Regions from separate parts of the Neorhizobium sp. CSC1952 genome, predicted to be linked through region 1. Evidence: predicted binding sites of a transcription regulator. Region 1 holds the regulator's gene; each other region holds the start of a gene.
The links. Region 1 encodes LexA, which represses DNA repair genes until DNA is damaged. Its sites were predicted from a motif close to TGTTCNNNNTGTGTTCNG; they were not measured.

Region 1 (6,531 bases):
GACCGGTGCCGAGGGACACCTGCGCGCCGACGATGCCGTGGCCGCCGTAGAAATTCTTTTCCTTGGAGAACATGTGCATGGAGCCGCCCTTCCCCTTGGAATAGCCGCCCCGGCGCCCCGTGAGCTCGGCCATGACGCCGCGCGCGCTCATGCCGGTCGCCAGCATGTGGCCGTGGTCGCGATAGCCGGTGATGACCTGGTCGCCTTCCTTCAGCGCCATCTGCATGCCGATAACGACAGCTTCCTGGCCGATATAGAGGTGACAGAAGCCGCCGATGAAGCCCATGCCGTAAAGCTGGCCTGCCTTTTCCTCGAAGCGGCGGATCAGCAGCATGTCGCGGAAGGCCTTGAGTTCCTCTTCCTTGCTGAACTCGGCGAAGGTGCCGCCGTTGAAATCCTTCTTGGCCGGCTTGGATGCCGTCCGGGTAGCAGACTTTGCCGCGGATTTGCGGCCGGATACAGACGCGGTCTTGGTCGGCGCCATTCATCCCTCCCTGTATGCTGCGTTGAAAGCGGTCGGATGTCCCGGCGCATCATCCTGCCGGAAACCCGCTCTGGTTCGGGGCGTACCATAGGGAAGAAACCATGCCCCAGCAATGCCATAAATGCATGGCTCACATTCCGCGCAACATACTGAAAATACATGCGAAATGTGAAGTTAACCGGATTTCGGTTAATTCAGAAATAGTTATTGAAGATGACGATTTCGTCCGGGCGCGACACGTTGAGCTGGTAACGGGCGATCTCGTCGAGCATGTCCCTTTCCAGCGAACCGTCGCTCATCAGCTGCACCTGCCGCTCCAAGGCCTCCCGCCTGGCGGTCAACCGGGCGAGATCCTCCGCCCGCGCCTGCCGCTGGCGCTCGAATTCCTCCGTGGCGATCAGGCCGAGATCACCATGCACGGAATGATAGCCAAAGTATGAAAGAAAGGCGACGGTGATGGCAGGAAGGACGAAACGGCCGAATTTTCTTTTCTTGTGATGCTTGGTCCACATGCCAAATCTACGCCTAGCCACGCTTTTTACGGAGATCGCACAAATCGATCCGGAAGAATTTCAAGTTCGCAGAACTTGATTAAGCAATCGCTAACTAGAATCGAGTCCATGCGGACTTCATGGCGCGGCGGCTTCATGGACAAAGCGCCAATTGCGGAGCACGCCTCCTCTTCTCCCCAGCGGGGGAGAAGTGCCGAGCAAAGCGAGGCGATGAGGGGGTTCGCACACGGCAAACTTTTCGCCCACCGGTTTGGCTTCGCCCCCTTCATCCGGTCCTTCGGACCACCTTCTCCCCGTCGGGGAGAAGGTGGGAGCAAGCGGCCTGCTCCCGGCTCCTGATGTAAAACTCAAGCCTTCAGGATCGAGCGGCCGGCGTAAGCTGCCTGCGGGCCCAGCATTTCCTCGATGCGGATGAGCTGGTTGTACTTGGCCGTACGGTCGGAGCGCGACAGCGAGCCGGTCTTGATCTGACCGCAATTGGTGGCGACCGCGAGGTCGGCGATCGTCGAATCTTCCGTCTCGCCCGAGCGGTGCGACATGACGGCCGTGTAGGCCGCCTTGTGGGCGGTCTCGACGGCGTCGAGCGTTTCGGTCAGCGAGCCGATCTGGTTGACCTTCACCAGGATGGAGTTGGCGACGCCCATCCTGATGCCGTCGCGCAGGCGGGCCGAATTGGTGACGAAGAGATCGTCGCCGACGAGCTGAACCTTGGAGCCGATCTTGTCGGTCAGGAGCTTCCAGCCGTCCCAGTCGTCTTCCGCCATGCCGTCTTCGATCGAGATGATCGGATATTTGGCGACGAGCTCGGCCAGGTATTCGGCCATGGCGCCCGATTCCAGCGTACGGCCTTCGCCTTCCATCTCGTACTTGCCGTTCTTGAAGAACTCGGTGGAGGCGCAATCGAGGCCGAGATAGATGTCCTCGCCCGGACGGTAACCGGCCTTCTCGATGGACTTCATGATGAAATCGAGCGCTTCGGGCGCGCTCTTCAGGTTGGGTGCGAAACCGCCTTCGTCGCCGACATTGGTGTTGTGGCCGCCGGCATGCAGCTCCTTCTTCAGCGTGTGGAAGATTTCCGAACCCATGCGCACCGCATCGCGCAGCGTCTCGGCGCCGACCGGCATGATCATGAATTCCTGGAAGTCGATCGGGTTGTCGGCATGGGCGCCGCCGTTGATGATGTTCATCATCGGGACCGGCAGGAGATGAGCGCCCGCGCCGCCGACATAACGGTAAAGCGGCAGGCCGGCGGATTCGGCGGCAGCCTTGGCGACGGCGAGCGAGACGCCGAGGATGGCGTTGGCGCCGAGGCGCGACTTGTTCGGCGTGCCGTCGAGCGCGATCATCGTCCGGTCGACATGGATCTGGCTTTCGGCATCGAAGCCGCCGATCGCATCGAAGATTTCCGTGTTGACGGCCTCGACGGCCTTTTCGACGCCCTTGCCGAGATAGCGCTTGCCGCCGTCGCGCAATTCGACCGCCTCATGCGCGCCGGTCGACGCGCCCGACGGAACGGCCGCGCGGCCCATGGAACCGTCTTCGAGGTAGACATCCACTTCGACGGTGGGGTTACCGCGGCTGTCGAGGATTTCGCGGGCGATGATATCGGTGATGGCGGTCAAAAGACTCTCCCTGGCTTGAACGTCGGGTCTATGTGGTTCGGGGTCACTGAAAATGTCTCATAGTCAATGACACGAAAATTACAATGCGGCCGCTTTTCGCGCTTTTTCAGGCGGCGTGTCAGGGCGCCTTGGCGACAGCATCCAGCGCGAGCAGCTTTTCGAGCAGCCGCGGCATGTCCTTCAGATGCACCATGTTCGGACCGTCGGACGGCGCGTTGTCCGGGTCCTCATGCGTCTCGATGAAGACGCCCGCGACGCCGACTGCGACGGCTGCCCGCGCCAGGGTCTCGACGAACTCCCGCTGCCCGCCGGACGAAGCGCCCTGCCCGCCCGGCTGCTGCACGGAATGGGTGGCATCGAAGATGACCGGCGCGCCCAGCGCCGCCATGATCGGCAGCGAGCGCATGTCGGAGACCAGCGTATTGTAGCCGAAGGAAGCGCCGCGCTCGCACAGCAGCACGTTCGGGTTGCCGCTCTGGGTGAACTTGGCGAGCACGTTCTTCATGTCCCACGGCGCCAGGAACTGGCCCTTCTTGACGTTGATGACACGGCCGGTCTTGGCGGCGGCGACCAGCAGGTCCGTCTGGCGGGAGAGGAAGGCCGGAATCTGCAGGATATCGACCGTCTTCGCGACGATCGCGCATTGCTCTTCAGTATGGATGTCGGTCAGAACCGGAAAGCCGAACTCCTTCTTCAGGTCGGCGAAAATCTCCATGGCGCTTTCGAGCCCGATGCCGCGCTTGCCGGAAATCGAGGTGCGGTTCGCCTTGTCGAAGGACGATTTGTAGACGAGCCTGATGCCGAGCCTGCCGCAGAGTTCCTTCAGCGCGCCCGCCATCATGAAGGCATGGTCGCGGCTTTCCATCTGGCAGGGACCGGCGATCAGCGACAGGCGCGCATCCTGCGCAAACAGCACCCTGCCCTCCCCTTCGCCGAGGGAAACACGCGGATTGGGGGACACTTCCATGACACTATTCCTCGAAACCGAACATGGCGCCCTGGCCGGGCGCCGCCTGCACCAGGACACGGCCTTCCCGGCGGACGAATGCCACGTCATTAGCAGCAAGGATGATCTCTGTCACGGCAAGATCGGCCGTCTTGAAGATGACCGCGCGGCCCCGGAGCCCCCCGGCATCCGGGATCGGCGCGAGCGCGAATTCCGCTTCGATATCCTGATCCCGCGCGATCCGGATGCGGGCATTGGCGGCGGCAAGCCTGACGAAGTGCGGCTCGATCTCCGCTTCCGTCATCAGCACCTGCTCCATCAGCGGAGCGAACTCGCCGGGCGCCGGGGCGGAAAGAACGATCTCGCTCAAACCCGTGACCACATTGGCGTGGCGCTCCAGTTCGCCGCGATCGGCCGGCAGCGGATTGACGCGCTGACAGGAGAAGAGGAAGAAATCCGGCGCCCGCTCATCGCCCGCAAAGGCCAGCCGGAAGCTTGCCTCGGTCTTAGAACCGTCCGGCATCTTCACGCCGCGGGAAAACTCCAGGATATCGCCCGCCGAAACGCCCCTGAGCTTGAAGCGCTCATGATCGGCAGCGGCATCGACCGTGGCGACCACGAGCGCGGAAAGGCCCTGGCTCATCTTCGCCTTGCGGAAGGCAAGGTCGCGCGCGGTGAAGACATTGCCGCGCTTGGCCGCCGCAGACGCATGACGCCGGTTGGCGATCGCCAGCGGCTCCAGATAGGTGCCGTCCGGGAGGAACACGCAGGCATTGGCCGTGCCGAACGGGTGGAACGCGTCGGGCGCCACGGTAAACCCAAGTTCGGACAGCCGCGAGCGCGCGAGCGCAAGCTCCGCGGCCGGCAGAACGAGATGATCGATCGGTCTTGCATTCACGCGATGGCCCCCAGGATCCAGTACCGCAAAATTACATTGGCAGCGGACGGGTTCCGCGCAAGTGGAGATGAGAGAGATATGTGGCGCGCTTCCATGAAGAAAAAATCACCATACTTCACTAAAATTTAGGGACTTGCGGAACACATATGGAACATATAGTGTCCGTTCTGGATTTGTTTCCGACTCTCAGGGTGCCAAAACATGCTCACGCGCAAACAGCAGGAATTGCTTCTGTTCATTCACGAACGCATGAAGGAATCCGGCGTGCCGCCTTCCTTCGACGAGATGAAGGATGCGCTCGACCTCGCATCGAAGTCCGGCATCCACCGGCTGATCACGGCACTCGAGGAGCGCGGCTTCATCCGCCGCCTGCCGAACCGGGCGCGGGCGCTGGAAGTCATCAAGCTGCCGGAAGCCTATCAGCCGAGCCTGCAGCCGCGGCGCGGCTTCTCGCCGAGCGTCATCGAAGGCAGCCTCGGCAAGCCGCAGCCTGTCGCCGCACTCCCTGCGAAGCCCGCGGCGAACGACGATGCGTCCAATGCCACCACGGTTCCCGTCATGGGCCGCATCGCGGCGGGCGTGCCGATCTCGGCGATCCAGAACAACACGCACGACATCGCCGTGCCGGTCGAAATGCTCGGTTCCGGCGAACATTACGCGCTTGAGGTCAAGGGCGATTCGATGATCGAGGCCGGCATTCTCGACGGCGACACCGTGATCATCCGCAACAGCAATACGGCCAATCCCGGCGATATCGTCGTGGCTCTCGTGGACGACGAGGAAGCGACGCTGAAGCGCTTCCGCCGCCGCGGCGCCTCGATCGCGCTCGAAGCCGCAAACCCGGCTTACGAAACCCGCATTTTCGGCCCCGACCGGGTGAAGATCCAGGGCAAGCTCGTCGGCCTCATCCGCCGCTATCACTGATCAGCGGCCGGAGCGCTTCCGGCAGCATCGGGTTGAATGTCCTGTTCCGCCAGTCGTAATTGCGGTGTCGGGTCCACGGGCGGTCCTGGCCGGCCATGGCAGTGTGGATCCGCCATTGGCGGATGTCTGTGGCGCCGTTGAGAAATATTTCAATGGCGCCGGTCTTGCGCAGCGTATCGCCGTTGATCATCAGCGCGCCGGAGCGGCAGCGGTCGAAACGGGCACGCGGCGCGATGACGAAATTGGCGGCGTCGCAGGCCGCACCCGCATAACGGCCGTCCTCCACGGCAGCGACGATGACGCCTTCGGCGGTCCTCGCGGCGCACCAGGCGCGGGGCGTGCAGATGAAACGGCCGGCGGGGGCCTGCCTGATGCCGGCTCGGGCAGCTTCGGTCTCCTCCGCGGTCAGATCACGGCGTTCATTTGCGCCGGCACCTGCGGATTTCGGTCCGGGCGATTTCGTATCGGGGGGCCTGTCCCTCGGCGGCGACATTTCCGGTTTCACGGGATCGCCGATGAGCAGCGCGCGCTTCCACTGACCGTAGACGAAATCCGGCGGGCGGCTGCGGTTCGTCGCAACGCCCTCCCCGCCCGGCAAAGCGACCATTGTTCCATCCTCCGAGACCAGCAGATCGGCCAAGGGTTTCGAGCGCTCTTGCCAGGAGAGCAGCAAGGCCGCGGCAAGGAACGGAATACCGAGAAGCCGGAGCCTGGTTCGCAAGAGTGTCAGCAGCAGGAAGCCCGCGGTCGCCACGGTCAGGAACCAGGCATGCTGGCGGCCGATACCGACATCGCCGCCCCAGGCCGCCACGTGCCTGGCGATGGCGATCACCGCCTCCAGACCGAGCCCCATGAGTTTCAGGAAGGGTGCATCGAGCCCGAAGGGCATCAGCAGCATGCCGATCAGACCCGCCGGCATGACCACGAAGGAGATGACCGGCATGGCGGCAAGATTGGCCGCCAGCCCGTAGGTCGTCAGGCGATGAAAGTGCTCGACGGAAAAGATCGCCGTGGAGATGCCGCCGATCAGCGAGGTCACGAAGATTCCGGCGACGAAATTCCATGAGGCCAGGACGGGGGTCACCACGGGGTAACGGAACGGCAGCGGTTCGGGATCGCGCTTTTCCGCCCGGTGCTTCCAGAGC
Region 2 (6,531 bases), 570 kb from region 1:
CAAGGGCTGCGGTGGGCACTTCGCCGCGCGCACCGGTCAGCACGCCGATCATGGTGATGCTGCCGGCCATGCGGGCCGCCTGGATCGACTGGCCGAGCGTGCCCGGACCGCCCACTTCCACCACGTGGTCGACGCCGCGGCCGCCGGTCCATTCGAGCACGTTCCCGGCCCATTCGGGATGGGTCCGGTAGTTCACCGTGAAATCCGCGCCGAGGGCTTTCGCCCGCTCCAGCTTCTCGTCGGAGGAGGAGGTGATCGCCACCTGCGCGCCCATCGCCTTTGCCAGCTGCAGCGCATAGATCGAGACGCCGCCGGTGCCGAGCGCCAGCACCGTGTCGCCGGCCTTCAGCCTGCCGATCTCGACCAGCGCCCGCCATGCGGTCAGGCCTGCGGTGGTGATCGTCGCCGCCTCCACATGGCTGAACCCTTTCGGCGCCAGCGTGAAGGCGGTCGCCGGCCGTACCGCATATTCAGCCGCGAAGCCGTCGATACCGTCACCCGGGACACGCGAAAATCCGCCCGGCAGGGGCGGGCCGTCCTGCCAGTCGGGAAAGAAGCAGGAGACGACACGGTCGCCCGGCTTGAACTCCGTCATCCCTTCGCCGACTTCCTCGACCACGCCCGCACCATCCGCCATCAAAATCCGGCTATCGGTCGGCGTCCTGCCGCTCGCGACGCCGAGGTCGTGATAGTTGAGCGAGCTGCCATGCAGCGCGACGCGGATTTCTCCGGGTCCGGGCTTGCCGGGGTCCGGCAGGTCGACAAGCTTCAGGGCATCCAGTCCGCCGGGTGCTGTGACGATAGCTTTCATGAATTCCTCCCTCGGATCCCAAACGATCTCCATGCGTGAGGTAATGGGTGACAGGAGCCCTGACAAGATAGGGTTTGCCCGGCCACGCAGTCCGACAAACTTTCGTCATCGGCTTGCCGACGCCGGCCGAGGGCATATCTAAGGCGCATTCCCGACAATTGAAGGCCCGGGTATGAAGGCGGGCGGATGAGCCGGATTGCGGGAAAGAATATCCGGTACGCCGTCGATGGCGGGCTGACCATGCGGTGAGGGGAGGTGCTGATGTTTCCGGTACGCACGTCTATTCTGTCGCGCATATTCGCGGCGGTGATCGCCGTTTCGGCATGGGTCGGCATCCTGATCGAGCTGAATACGATCATGTCGAACGGCGCGACCTTGTTGCCCGCAATCTGGGCGATCTTCGGCTATTTCACCATCATCACGAATTTCCTGGTCGCCTTGCTGTTTACGCATGTCGCCATCGCAGGCTTGCGTCCCGGCCATGCCTGGGCGGCCGGCGGGCTGGCCTTGAGCATCATGCTGGTGGGTATCGTCTTCGCCCTTCTGCTGCAGGGACTGCGCGAGCTCAGCGGCGCCGGGGCTCTCGCGAATTTCCTGCTTCACAGGCTCAATCCGGTCCTGGTTCCGCTGTTCTGGCTGTCTCTCGTGCCGAAGAACACGCTGTCTTTCCGTGCCCCGTTCCAGTGGATGCTCTATCCGGTTCTCTATTTCGTCTACGCAGCCATTCGCGGCACCATCGAGGGACGATATGCCTATCCGTTCCTCGATGCGGGCAATCTCGGCTGGACACAGGTCTTCCTCAACGCCGCCGCGATCGCCATCGGCTATCTCGTCGTGGGCGCGGGAATGGTCTGGCTCGACAGGAGGTTCGTGCGGCCGGTCTTGCCAAGGCGCTGGAACGGCCGGTGAAGGGGCTTTGCAGTCAAGCAGTAGGATGAGGCCGAGGCCTGCCCCGGTTAGAGATAGGCTTCGAGGGACCTTCGCTGTCCATCCACATAAAGCGCTCCGCTTGGTGAAATCACCCGGGAAAGCCGCTTCGCAGCCAGCCTGCCGGCTTCGGGATGCCTGCCGTCCAGTGCCCCAACCCGTATTGCAAGGATCAGGTCGAAAGGCGCTTCACCAGGTTCCGGTTCAAAATCTTCAGCAGCAATGCGGCGGAACCGCAGGATGCGCGATGCCGCTTCCGAGCCGCCGATCGCCTGCCGGATCGCGGCAGCCGAGCGATCGATTCCCAGCACATAACCGGTGCCGATGCGGCGGGCGATTTCCCTGGCCGCGGCACCCGGGCCGCAACCGATCTCGAGGACGTGCATGTCGGGGCGGAGAGGTAGAGTGTCCACAATCGATCTCAGTCTCGGAGAAAGATCGCCGGCCATCTCACTCACACCCGCTCCACGAACCCTTCCAGCACCCGCTTCTGACCCGCCCGGTCGAAATCGATCGTCAGCTTGTTGCCTTCGATCGCCGAAATATTGCCGTTGCCGAACTTGATGTGGAACACCCGGTCGCCGATGGAGAATTGCGAGGGCGTGTCGGCCACGGATTTCGCCACCAGCTCGCCCTCGATCGTGCGGCCGCGCGGGCCGCTTTCGCCATAGCCGATGCGCTCCACGGCATGGCCCGAGCGCGTGCCCCAGTTGTCGCGCGTGGCGTCCGTCTGGTTGGCTTGGGCGCGTTTCCAGCCGGGCGTGGAATAGGAGTTGGCGAAGGGATCGGCCTTGTCGAAACGCGACTGGCCGTAGCCGCCCCTCCCGCCATAGCCGCCGTAATTGCTCTCGGATACGGCGACATCCACATGCGCCTGCGGCAGTTCGTCGAGGAAGCGCGACGGCATGGTGGATTGCCACAGCCCGTGGATGCGGCGGTTGGAGACGAACCAGATGTGGCAGCGCCGCTTGGCGCGGGTGATGCCCACATAGGCGAGGCGGCGTTCCTCTTCGAGGCCTGCGCGGCCGCCCTCGTCGAGCGCCCGCTGGTGCGGGAAGAGGCCTTCCTCCCAGCCGGGTAAAAAGACCGTGTCGAATTCCAGGCCCTTGGCGGAATGCAGCGTCATGATCGAGACGGCATCCATGTCCTCGTTCTGCTCGGCATCCATGACCAGCGAGACGTGTTCCAGGAAGCCGCGCATGCTCTCGAACGCTTCCATCGAGCGGACGAGCTCTTTCAGGTTTTCCAGCCGGCCGGGGGCTTCCGCCGACTTGTCGTTCTTCCACATGTCCGTATAGCCGGATTCTTCGAGGATCTGCTCGGCGAGCTCGGTATGCGGGGTCGTCTCCAGCCGCTGCTGCCAGTTCCTGAAACTCTGCACCACGTCGAACAGCGCCTTGCGCGCCTTGGGCTTCAGCTCGTCCGTCTCGATGATCTCGGCGGATGCCGCGAGCATGGGCACGTCGCGGGCGCGGGCATAGTCGTGCAGGTAGCGTACCGTCGTGTCGCCCAGGCCCCGCTTCGGGGTGTTGATGATCCGCTCGAAGGCGAGGTCGTCGGCCGGCTGGCAGACGAGCCGGAAATAGGCCATCGCGTCGCGGATCTCCAGCCGCTCGTAGAAGCGGGGGCCGCCGATCACGCGGTAGTTGAGGCCGAGCGTCACGAAGCGGTCTTCGAACTCGCGCATCTGGAAGGAGGCGCGCACCAGGATCGCCATGTCGTTCAGCGCATGCCGCTTGCCGTCGGCATCGCCGCGCTGCAGACGCTCGATCTCCTCGCCGACGGCGCGTGCCTCTTCCTCGCTGTCCCAGGCGGCATGCACCATCACCTTCTCGTCGTCGGGATCGACCCGGTCGGTGAAGAGCGTCTTTCCAAGCCGCCCCTCGTTATGGGCGATGAGATGGCCGGCGGCGCCGAGAATATGTTCGGTAGAGCGGTAGTTGCGCTCCAGCTTGATCACCTTCGCGCCCGGAAAATCCTTCTCGAAGCGCAGGATATTGTCCACTTCCGCGCCGCGCCAGCCGTAGATGGACTGGTCGTCGTCGCCGACGCAGCAGACGTTCTGCGGCGTTCCCTTCGGCCGCTGCGCGAGCAGCCTGAGCCACATGTATTGCGCCGTGTTGGTATCCTGGTACTCGTCGACGAGGATGTAGCGGAACCTGCCGTGATAGTCCTTCAGGATATCCGGGTTCTGGCGGAAGATCGCGATCGGATGGAGCAGAAGGTCGCCGAAATCGCAGGCGTTCAGCGTCTTCAGCCGCGCCTGGTAGGCGGCGTAGAGCTCGCGGCCTTTTCCGTTCGCGAAGGCGCGGGCGTCGCCTTCCGGGATATCGGCCGGCAGCAGGCCCTTGTTCTTCCAGGTGTCGATCATGCCGGCGAACTGGCGGGCCGGCCAGCGCTTGTCGTCCAGGCCTTCCGCCTGGATGAGCTGCTTGATCAGCCGGATCACGTCGTCGGTGTCGAGAATGGTGAAATCGGAGCGGAGTCCCGCCAGTTCCGCATGGCGTCGCAGAAGCTTCACGCCGATCGAGTGGAAGGTGCCGAGCCAGGGCATGCCTTCGACCGCGCCGCCGACCAGCACGCCGATGCGCTCCTTCATCTCGCGCGCCGCCTTGTTGGTGAAGGTGACGGCGAGGATCTGGCTGGGGAAGGCCCGGCCGGTCGCCAGAATATGGGCGATGCGCGTCGTCAGCACCCGCGTCTTGCCGGTGCCGGCACCCGCGAGCACGAGGACGGGGCCGTCCAGCGTCTCGACCGCCTCGCGCTGCTCCGGGTTGAGGCCGGTGAGATAGTCCGGGGCGCGGTGCTGGTCGCGGGCGGCCATGGCGCGCGCCGCAATCCCGAGGCCGCCGCCTGCGCCGGGCGGGGTCGGGGCGGGGCCTTTGCGCGGCGCCGGCTGCGGCTCCTCGTCGAAGAACGGGATGTCGTCGAAACTGTTACTCATGCGGCCAATGTAATGATTCGGACCCGAAAGACCAGAAAATGTTCCTCTTTTATTCCCAGTCTCTCCACAAGGGGAGGCTAAATTGTGGTAAGTTGATGCAGATCGCCCAGGAAAGGACCGGGTTCTGCCCTCCCGATAGGCAGACGGAGGCGGTCGGGGCAGTCAAAAAGTCTACAAAATCTTGTGAAATTACAATTTCGTAAGAATGCCGATCAGCCATTGCTTGTACATCGGCAAAAAAGGATACTCCTTCGCAAATAGGCCCGCGCGTGCCTCAACCGGAGAAGTGAATGCGGATTTGGAAACAGCTTCTGCTCAGTATCGTGGTTCTGGCTGCAGGGCTTTGTCTCTGGGTCTTCATGGTGCCGAGCGCCGGTGAGACGCTTGCCAAGATGGGCGTGCCGGGAGAGGTGATCGCCGCCATCCGTTCCGAACAGGCCCAGCCGGCGGCTATAGGCACGGCCGGCAACACCAATGCCGCGGCGCGGCAGCAGGGCCAGGGCCAAGGCCAAGGCCAGAGCGGCGCCGGCCAGGGTGGCCAGCGGGGCCAGGGCGGCGGCAATCGCGCGACGCTCGTCGTGGTGGAGCCCGTCGCGACCGGCACGGTCAACGACCGTCTGACGGCGATCGGCAGCGGCGAAGCGATCCAGTCCGTCGTCGTCATGCCGCAGGCGGCCGGCACGATCCACGAGATCATGGTCAGCTCCGGCGAAAAGGTCGTGAAGGGCCAGGTGCTTGCCCGCCTCGACGACGACGAGCAGATCATCGAGCGCGACAAGGCGCAGGTGTCGCTGAAGAGCGCCCAGGAGAAATCCGCCTCCTACAAGAACCTGCAGTCCGTTTCGCGCCTCGACGTGCTCGATGCGCAGATCGCCGAACAGGCCGCGAAGCTCGCGCTCTCCACCGCCGAACTCAACCTCAGGCGCCGCGACATCGTTGCGCCCATCGACGGCATTGCCGGCATCGTCGCGGTCAATATCGGCGACAACGTCACGACCCAGACCAGCATCGTCACCATAGACGACCGTTCGGCGATCCTCGTCGATTTCTGGGCGCCCGAGCGCTTCGCCGTCGCCATCGAACCCGGCCAGGCGGTCGAGGCGAGTTCCATCGCCCGCCCGGGCCAGGTCTTTACGGGCAAGGTGGAGGCGATCGACAACCGCGTCGATCCGGCAAGCCGCACCATGCGCATCCGCGCCCGCGTCGAAAATCCCGACGACGTCCTGCGCGCCGGCATGGCCTTCAACGTCGGCATGCGCTTTGAGGGCGAGAAATACCCGTCCGTCGATCCGCTCGCCGTGCAATGGGACGGCGAGGGCTCCTATGTCTGGCTGGTCCAGGACAACAAGTCGGTCAAGACCCGGGTGCGCGTCGTGCAGCGCAATCCGGATGCGGTCCTCGTCGAGGCGGGGCTCAACGAGGGCGACCGGGTGGTGACCGAAGGCCTGCAGCGCGTGAGGGAAGGGGCGCCCGTGCGCATCTTCGGCGCGCCGGATAAGGCAGAGGTAGCGAGCCAATGAAGATCGACCTTCCGGGCTTCGGCCATGGCGGCGCCGGCCAAGAAAAACCAGAGCACGGCGGTGGCGGGGAGAAATCCGGCCAGAGCTTCACCGCGCTCTTCGTCCGCCGGCCGATCCTTGCCGCGGTTCTGAACACGCTGCTCGTCGTCGCGGGCCTTGCCGCCCTTGCGGGCGTCGAGGTGCGCGAGCTTCCCGACGTCGACCAGCCGGTCATCACGGTCCGCACCAATTACGACGGCGCCTCGCCGCAGACGATGGACCAGGAGGTCACCCAGGTCATCGAGGGCGCGGTCGCGCGCGTCTCCGGCCTCAAGGCGCTGTCTTCCCAG
Region 3 (6,531 bases), 220 kb from region 1:
ATATCTTTTTCCGGATAGCAGGTCTTGATGTCGTCCGACCCCTTCTGCAGACGGGCATAGACGAAATCCGCCGTCACGTCGGCGACCATCGGATACTCGAAATGATCGGCACAGACCGGTGCGATACTGTATTTGGAAAGCAGCGCGACAAATTCCGGCACCTTGAAACTGTCGTGACGCACTTCCACCACATGGGTCAGCTTCAGCCCGTCCAGCCTGTTCGGCAGCAGTTTCAGAAAGGCTTCAAAATCGTCCGGCTCGAATTTCTTGGTCGGCGCGAACTGCCAGAGCAGCGGACCGAGATGGTCGCCAAGCTCCGTCAGGCCCTGGCCTAGGAACTTCTCGATCGATTCCCCCGCCTCCGCCAGAACCTTGCGGTTGGTGGTGAAACGGCTCGCCTTCAGCGAAAATATGAAGCCTTCCGGCACGTCGGCCGCCCATTTCGCGAAGGTTTCGGGCTTCTGCGAACCGTAATAGGTGCCGTTGACCTCGATGACCTTGAGCTTGCTCGCGGCATATTCGAGCTGCTTCTTCTTCGGCAGTTTTTCCGGATAGAACGTGCCTTCCCACGGCTCGAAGGTCCAGCCGCCGATGCCCGTCCGAATAGTGCCGGCTTTGGTCATAAACTCCTCCCGATGCGGATGACTATTCCGCCGCTTCCACCTTTTTTGCCGGCCGGCGCTCCAGCAGCTCTTTCAGGAACTGGCCGGTATAGGACCGCTTTTCCTTGACGATCTGCTCCGGCGTGCCTGCCGCGACGATCTCGCCGCCGCCCGTGCCGCCTTCCGGACCGATGTCGATGATCCAGTCGGCCGTCTTGATGACTTCGAGATTGTGCTCGATCACCACCACGGAATTGCCCTGGTTCACCAGCTCGTGCAGCATTTCCAAGAGCTTGGCGACGTCATGGAAGTGCAGGCCGGTCGTCGGCTCGTCGAGGATATAGAGCGTGCGGCCGGTCGAACGTTTCGACAGTTCCTTGGCTAGCTTGACGCGCTGCGCCTCGCCACCCGAAAGCGTGTTGGCCTGCTGGCCGACCTTGATATAGCCGAGACCCACGTCGAAGAGCGACTGCAGCTTGTCGCGCACCGCCGGCACCGCGGAGAAGAACTCGACGCCTTCCTCCACCGTCATGTCCAGCACGTCGGCGATCGATTTGCCCTTGAAGGTGACGTCCAGCGTCTCGCGATTGTAGCGCTTGCCGTGGCAGACGTCGCAAGTGACGTAGACGTCCGGCAGGAAGTGCATCTCGATCTTGATGACGCCGTCGCCCTGGCAGGCTTCGCAGCGTCCGCCCTTGACGTTGAAGGAGAACCGGCCGGGCTGATAGCCACGCGCCTTGGCCTCCGGGAGCCCCGCGAACCAGTCGCGGATCGGCGTGAAGGCGCCGGTATAGGTCGCCGGGTTGGAGCGCGGCGTGCGGCCGATCGGCGACTGGTCGATGTCGATCACCTTGTCGATGAACTCGAAACCGTCGATCTTGTCGTGTTCGGCTGGAATTTCCCGTGCGCCCATGACCCGACGCGCGGCCGCTTTGTAAAGCGTCTCGATCAGGAAGGTGGACTTGCCGCCGCCGGAAACCCCGGTCACCGCCGTGAAGACGCCGAGCGGCACGGATGCCGTGACATTCTTCAGATTGTTTCCGCGCGCGCCGAAAACCTTGATCTCCTTGCCCTTCTTCGGCTTGCGGCGTTCGGCCGGCACCGGCACGCCGAGCTCGCCCGAGAGATATTTGCCGGTCAGCGACTTCGGATTGGCCATAACCTCGTTCGGCGAACCCTGAGCGACGACCGTGCCGCCATGAATGCCGGCGGCCGGTCCGATATCGACGACATAGTCAGCCGTCAGGATCGCGTCCTCGTCGTGCTCGACGACGATCACCGTATTGCCGATATCGCGCAGGTGCTTCAGCGTGTCGAGCAGCCGGGCATTGTCGCGCTGGTGCAGGCCGATCGACGGTTCGTCGAGCACGTAGAGCACGCCCGTGAGGCCCGAGCCGATTTGCGAGGCGAGCCGGATGCGCTGGCTCTCGCCGCCGGAAAGCGTGCCTGAATTCCGGGACAGGCTCAGGTAATCGAGGCCGACATCGTTCAGGAACCGCAGGCGCTCGCGAATTTCCTTCAGAATGCGCACCGCAATCTCGTTCTGCTTGGCATTCAGCTCGGCAGGCAGCACTTCGAACCAGTCGCGCGCCGCCTTGATCGACATGTCGGTGACTTCGCCGATATGCAGCTTGTTGATCTTGACCGCCAGCGCTTCCGGCTTCAGGCGATAGCCGTTGCAGGCCGGGCAGGGGGCCGCCGACATGTAGCGTTCGATATCCTCGCGCGCCCAGGCGGAATCCGTTTCCTTCCAGCGGCGTTCGAGGTTCGGCACGATGCCTTCGAAGTTCTTCACCGTCTTGTAGGAGCGGGCGCCATCGGCGTAATGGAACTCGATCTTTTCCTCGGTCCCGTGCAGGATCGCCTTCTGCGCCTCCTCGGAAAGCTCGTTCCAGCGGTTCGAGAGCTTGAAGCCGAAGGTCTTGCCGAGCGCCTCCAGGGTCTGGTTGTAATAGGGCGATGTGGATTTCGCCCATGGCGAGATCGCCCCGTCGCGCAGCGTGCGGGCAGGTTCCGGCACGATCAGCGCCTCATCGACCTTCTGCTGCGAACCGAGGCCGTCGCAGGTCGGGCAGGCGCCGAAGGGGTTGTTGAACGAGAAGAGCCGCGGCTCGATTTCCGGAATGGTGAAACCTGAAACCGGGCAGGCGAATTTTTCCGAAAACAGCACGCGTTCATGCGTCTCGTTGAGCGACTTGTTGGCCGAACCGCCGGCTGCGGTCTCCTCAGGCGGCAGCGGCTTGTCGGCGAATTCCGCGACCGCCAGCCCGTCGGCGAGCTTCAGCGAGGTTTCGAGACTGTCCGCAAGGCGCGCGCCGATATCGGAACGCACCACGAGACGGTCCACCACCACGTCGATATCGTGCTTGTATTTCTTGTCGAGCGCCGGAACGTCGGCGATCTCGTAGAACTGGCCGTCGACCTTGACGCGCTGAAACCCCTTTTTCATCAGGTCGGCGAGTTCCTTCTTATACTCGCCCTTGCGGCCGCGGATCATCGGCGCGAGGATATAAAGGCGCGTCCCCTCATCGAAGGAAAGCACGCGGTCGACCATCTGGCTCACCGTCTGGCTTTCGATCGGCAGGCCCGTCGCCGGCGAATAGGGCACGCCGACGCGGGCGAAAAGCAGGCGCATGTAGTCGTAGATTTCGGTGACGGTGCCGACGGTCGAACGCGGGTTGCGCGAAGTCGTCTTCTGCTCGATCGAAATCGCCGGAGAAAGCCCGTCGATCTGGTCGACGTCCGGCTTCTGCATCATCTCCAGAAACTGCCTTGCGTAGGCCGAGAGGCTTTCCACGTAGCGGCGCTGCCCCTCGGCATAGATCGTGTCGAAGGCGAGCGACGATTTGCCCGAGCCGGAAAGGCCCGTCATGACGATCAGCGAATTGCGCGGCAGATCGAGATCGATGCCCTTCAAATTGTGCTCGCGCGCACCACGTATGGAAATGGTCTTCAGTTCACTCATCGTCATACTCATCGGGGGGAGGATCGAAGGTCCTTATGTAGTGATTGATGCGCGCGTGTCGAGACGAAACTGCTGCGATGCAGCGCCGTTCCGAGTCGGTTGACAGCACTATAGGAATAAATTAGAACAAATAAAGAACAAATTTGCCTGTGGATTAAAAATCATCGGCACCCACCGGATCGGACCGATGGGTTAAAGTGCAGGGATTGGTTTAGGGCCGCGGAATGCGGCGGACAAGGTGAAAATTATGGCTGGTAGCGTGAACAAGGTCATCCTGGTGGGAAATGTCGGAGCCGATCCGGAAATCCGCCGCACCCAGGACGGCCGGCCGATCGCCAACCTGCGAATTGCGACCTCCGAGACCTGGCGTGACCGCAATTCGGGCGAGCGCCGTGAAAAGACCGAGTGGCACAACGTCGTCGTCTTCAACGAAGGGCTCTGCAAGGTTGTGGAGCAGTATGTGAAGAAGGGGGCCAAGCTCTATGTCGAGGGCCAGTTGCAGACCCGCAAGTGGCAGGACCAGAGCGGCAACGACCGCTACACGACGGAAGTGGTGCTGCAGGGCTTCAACTCGACCCTGACCATGCTGGATGGTCGTGGCGAAGGCGGTGGCGATCGTGGCGGTTACGGCGGCGGTGGCAGTCGCGTCGGCAGTGATTTCGGCGGCGGCGACGATTTCGGTGGCGGTTATGGTGGCGGAAACGACTACGACCGCCGGCCGTCCGGCGGGGCGAACCGTGGCGGCGGCGGCAACCAGCCGCCGGCCGGCGGCAATTTCTCGCGCGATCTCGACGACGACATTCCGTTCTGATCCGGGCGCTCCGGTCTGCCGTCGGGCATCCATTGTGTTTCGATATTCGGGGAAAGCGTTCGCGCTTTCCCCGAATGCGTTCAGGCGGCTGCCTTGTCGGCCAGCATGGACACCATCACGTCGGATTGCGACAGGATGCCGACCAGCTTGTTGTTCTCCCGCGTCACCGGCAGGTAATGCAGGCCTTGCTCGGCGAAGATGATCATCGCGTCGGCGACCGGCGTATTGGGGCGGACGGTTTTCACCGGCGTCGTCATGATGTCCTTCACCGTATCGTTCGGAGCGCTCGCGCCCGATAGAACAAGCCGCAGTCGCTGGCCGAAGCCGATTCTCGGCCGCCCGTTGACCCAGTGCGCCTTGTCGAGAAAATCCGTCTGGGTGACGATGCCGACGACTTCGGCGCGGTCGTTGGTCACCGGCAGGGCCTTGAAATGGTGGGCGCGCATCAGGTCGTGCGCTTCCTTCAGCGTGTTGTCGGGCGCCACGGCCACCACGTCGCGCGACATGATGCTGGCGCAGTCGAAATAGCCGGCGCGGCGGCGATAGGATCGCAGTTCCGTGCGCCGCAGGATCGTTTCGAGATCGTCGCGGTCGATATCGAGGAACTCGTCATATTCCTTCAGCACGTCGTCCAGGTCCGCAGAGGTGAAACCGATGCGCTGAAGGGGGGCAGGATCCTTGGTGCCGTGGTCGGTCGACAATCTCACCGCGTGCGGATAGCTGCGGCCGGTCAGGTTGTTGAAGATCAGAGCCAGCACGACGAGAGCGAGCGAATTGCCGGCGACCGGCCACAGCACGAAACCGTAACCCAACTCATGGATGGCCGGCCCGCCGAGCACGGCGGTGAGCGCGATCGCGCCGCTCGGCGGATGCAGGCAGCGGAACGTCATCATCGCCGCAATCGCCACGCTGATCGCTACGGCCGAGGCGAGGAACGGATCGCCGACGACGAGCGCTACGGTGACCCCGACGAGAGCCGAGACGATATTGCCGCAAAGGATCGACCAGGGCTGCGCGAGCGGGCTCGAGGGAACGGCGAACAGCAGGACGGCCGAGGCGCCCATCGGCGCGATCAGGGCCGGAAGCGACGCATCGGCCCGCAAAGCGAGGCTCCCCGCCAGTCCGGTCGCCAGGATGCCTATCAGGGCGCCGAGGGCGGCACGCAACCTTTCCCTGGGACTGACGGGCATGGTGTCGGGCAGAAGCCGCTGCAACATATGTCGCATTGATGCAAAACCTTTGATTCCGTTCGGTGCGCCGGCTTTTAGCAGAAAACGCCGATCCGTCATGCGGTTCTTGCAGCTTTCACAGATTGAACGCCGAGCGCACACCGTCGACCACGAACTGGACCGAGAGGGCGGCGAGAATGACCCCGAGCAGGCGGGTGAGAATGGCCCGGCCGGTGACGCCGAGGAACCGGTCGAGCCGTTCGGCGACCAGGAGGGTGACGTAGACGAGCGCCATGATCAGCGCGATGACGCCGATCAGCAGCGCCCGGTCGGCGGGGCCGGGGAACGTGCCGGCGAGCAGCACCGTGGCGGAGATCGCGCCCGGCCCGGCGATCAGCGGCAGGGCGAGCGGAAAGACCGCGATATTGTGAATATGGTCGATGGTGATTGCCGTCTGCGAGGTCTTTTCCTTCCGTTCCTGGCGCCGTTCGAAGACCATTTCGAAGGAGATCCAGAAGAGCAGCATGCCGCCGGCGATGCGGAAGGCGCCGATCGAGATGCCGAGAAGCCCGAGCACGCTCGAGCCGAAGAGCGCGAAGACGGCCAGTATGCCGAAGGCGATCAGCGAGCCGCGGAAAGCGACCTGGCGGCGCTGAGGCGCCGTCATGCCGACGGTGAGGCCGAGGAAGACTGGGGCGAGCCCCGGCGGATCGAGTGTCACGAGCATCGTCGTGAGCGCATTGATCAGCATGTCAGGCGTTGCCATATCTTCCCCCGTCCAGCTGCAATTCTTGCAGTCTCGTGCGAAGATTGTTAGGACAGGCGCGCGGTTTAGGGAAGCCCGCAACGGGCTTTTGAAAATAAGGCGTCATCCTGCCAAAGATGCCTGGAAAACACCGCAAAAACTGTTCAAAACCATGGTGGAAATTGGCGCTCGGAACCGCTTTCCGCTATAAAACAACCAACTGATTCCGAACAGAGATC

Region 2: a site for LexA is predicted at 4,722-4,739, ahead of QTA58_RS19110 (UvrD-helicase domain-containing protein). Genes of this name have one in related genera too.
Region 3: a site for LexA is predicted at 3,690-3,707, ahead of uvrA (excinuclease ABC subunit UvrA). Genes of this name have one in related genera too.

The regions. Positions count from the first base shown of each region.
Region 1 is NZ_CP128416.1:4,511,073-4,517,603, forward strand. Features, by position in the region: gene pdhA (pyruvate dehydrogenase (acetyl-transferring) E1 component subunit alpha) at 1-484, opposite strand, end outside; gene QTA58_RS21790 (septum formation initiator family protein) at 679-996, opposite strand; gene eno (phosphopyruvate hydratase) at 1,344-2,618, opposite strand; gene kdsA (3-deoxy-8-phosphooctulonate synthase) at 2,737-3,585, opposite strand; gene QTA58_RS21805 (VOC family protein) at 3,590-4,462, opposite strand; gene lexA (transcriptional repressor LexA) at 4,664-5,386, shown strand; gene QTA58_RS21815 (ComEC/Rec2 family competence protein) at 5,367-6,531, opposite strand, start outside.
Region 2 is NZ_CP128416.1:3,944,101-3,950,631, forward strand. Features, by position in the region: gene QTA58_RS19095 (NAD(P)-dependent alcohol dehydrogenase) at 1-811, opposite strand, end outside; gene QTA58_RS19100 (Pr6Pr family membrane protein) at 1,073-1,720, shown strand; gene QTA58_RS19105 (class I SAM-dependent methyltransferase) at 1,768-2,187, opposite strand; gene QTA58_RS19110 (UvrD-helicase domain-containing protein) at 2,193-4,682, opposite strand; gene QTA58_RS19115 (efflux RND transporter periplasmic adaptor subunit) at 4,973-6,202, shown strand; gene QTA58_RS19120 (efflux RND transporter permease subunit) at 6,199-6,531, shown strand, end outside.
Region 3 is NZ_CP128416.1:4,292,573-4,299,103, reverse strand. Features, by position in the region: gene QTA58_RS20805 (DUF72 domain-containing protein) at 1-623, opposite strand, end outside; gene uvrA (excinuclease ABC subunit UvrA) at 646-3,567, opposite strand; gene QTA58_RS20795 (single-stranded DNA-binding protein) at 3,815-4,378, shown strand; gene QTA58_RS20790 (HPP family protein) at 4,459-5,604, opposite strand; gene QTA58_RS20785 (MarC family protein) at 5,684-6,313, opposite strand.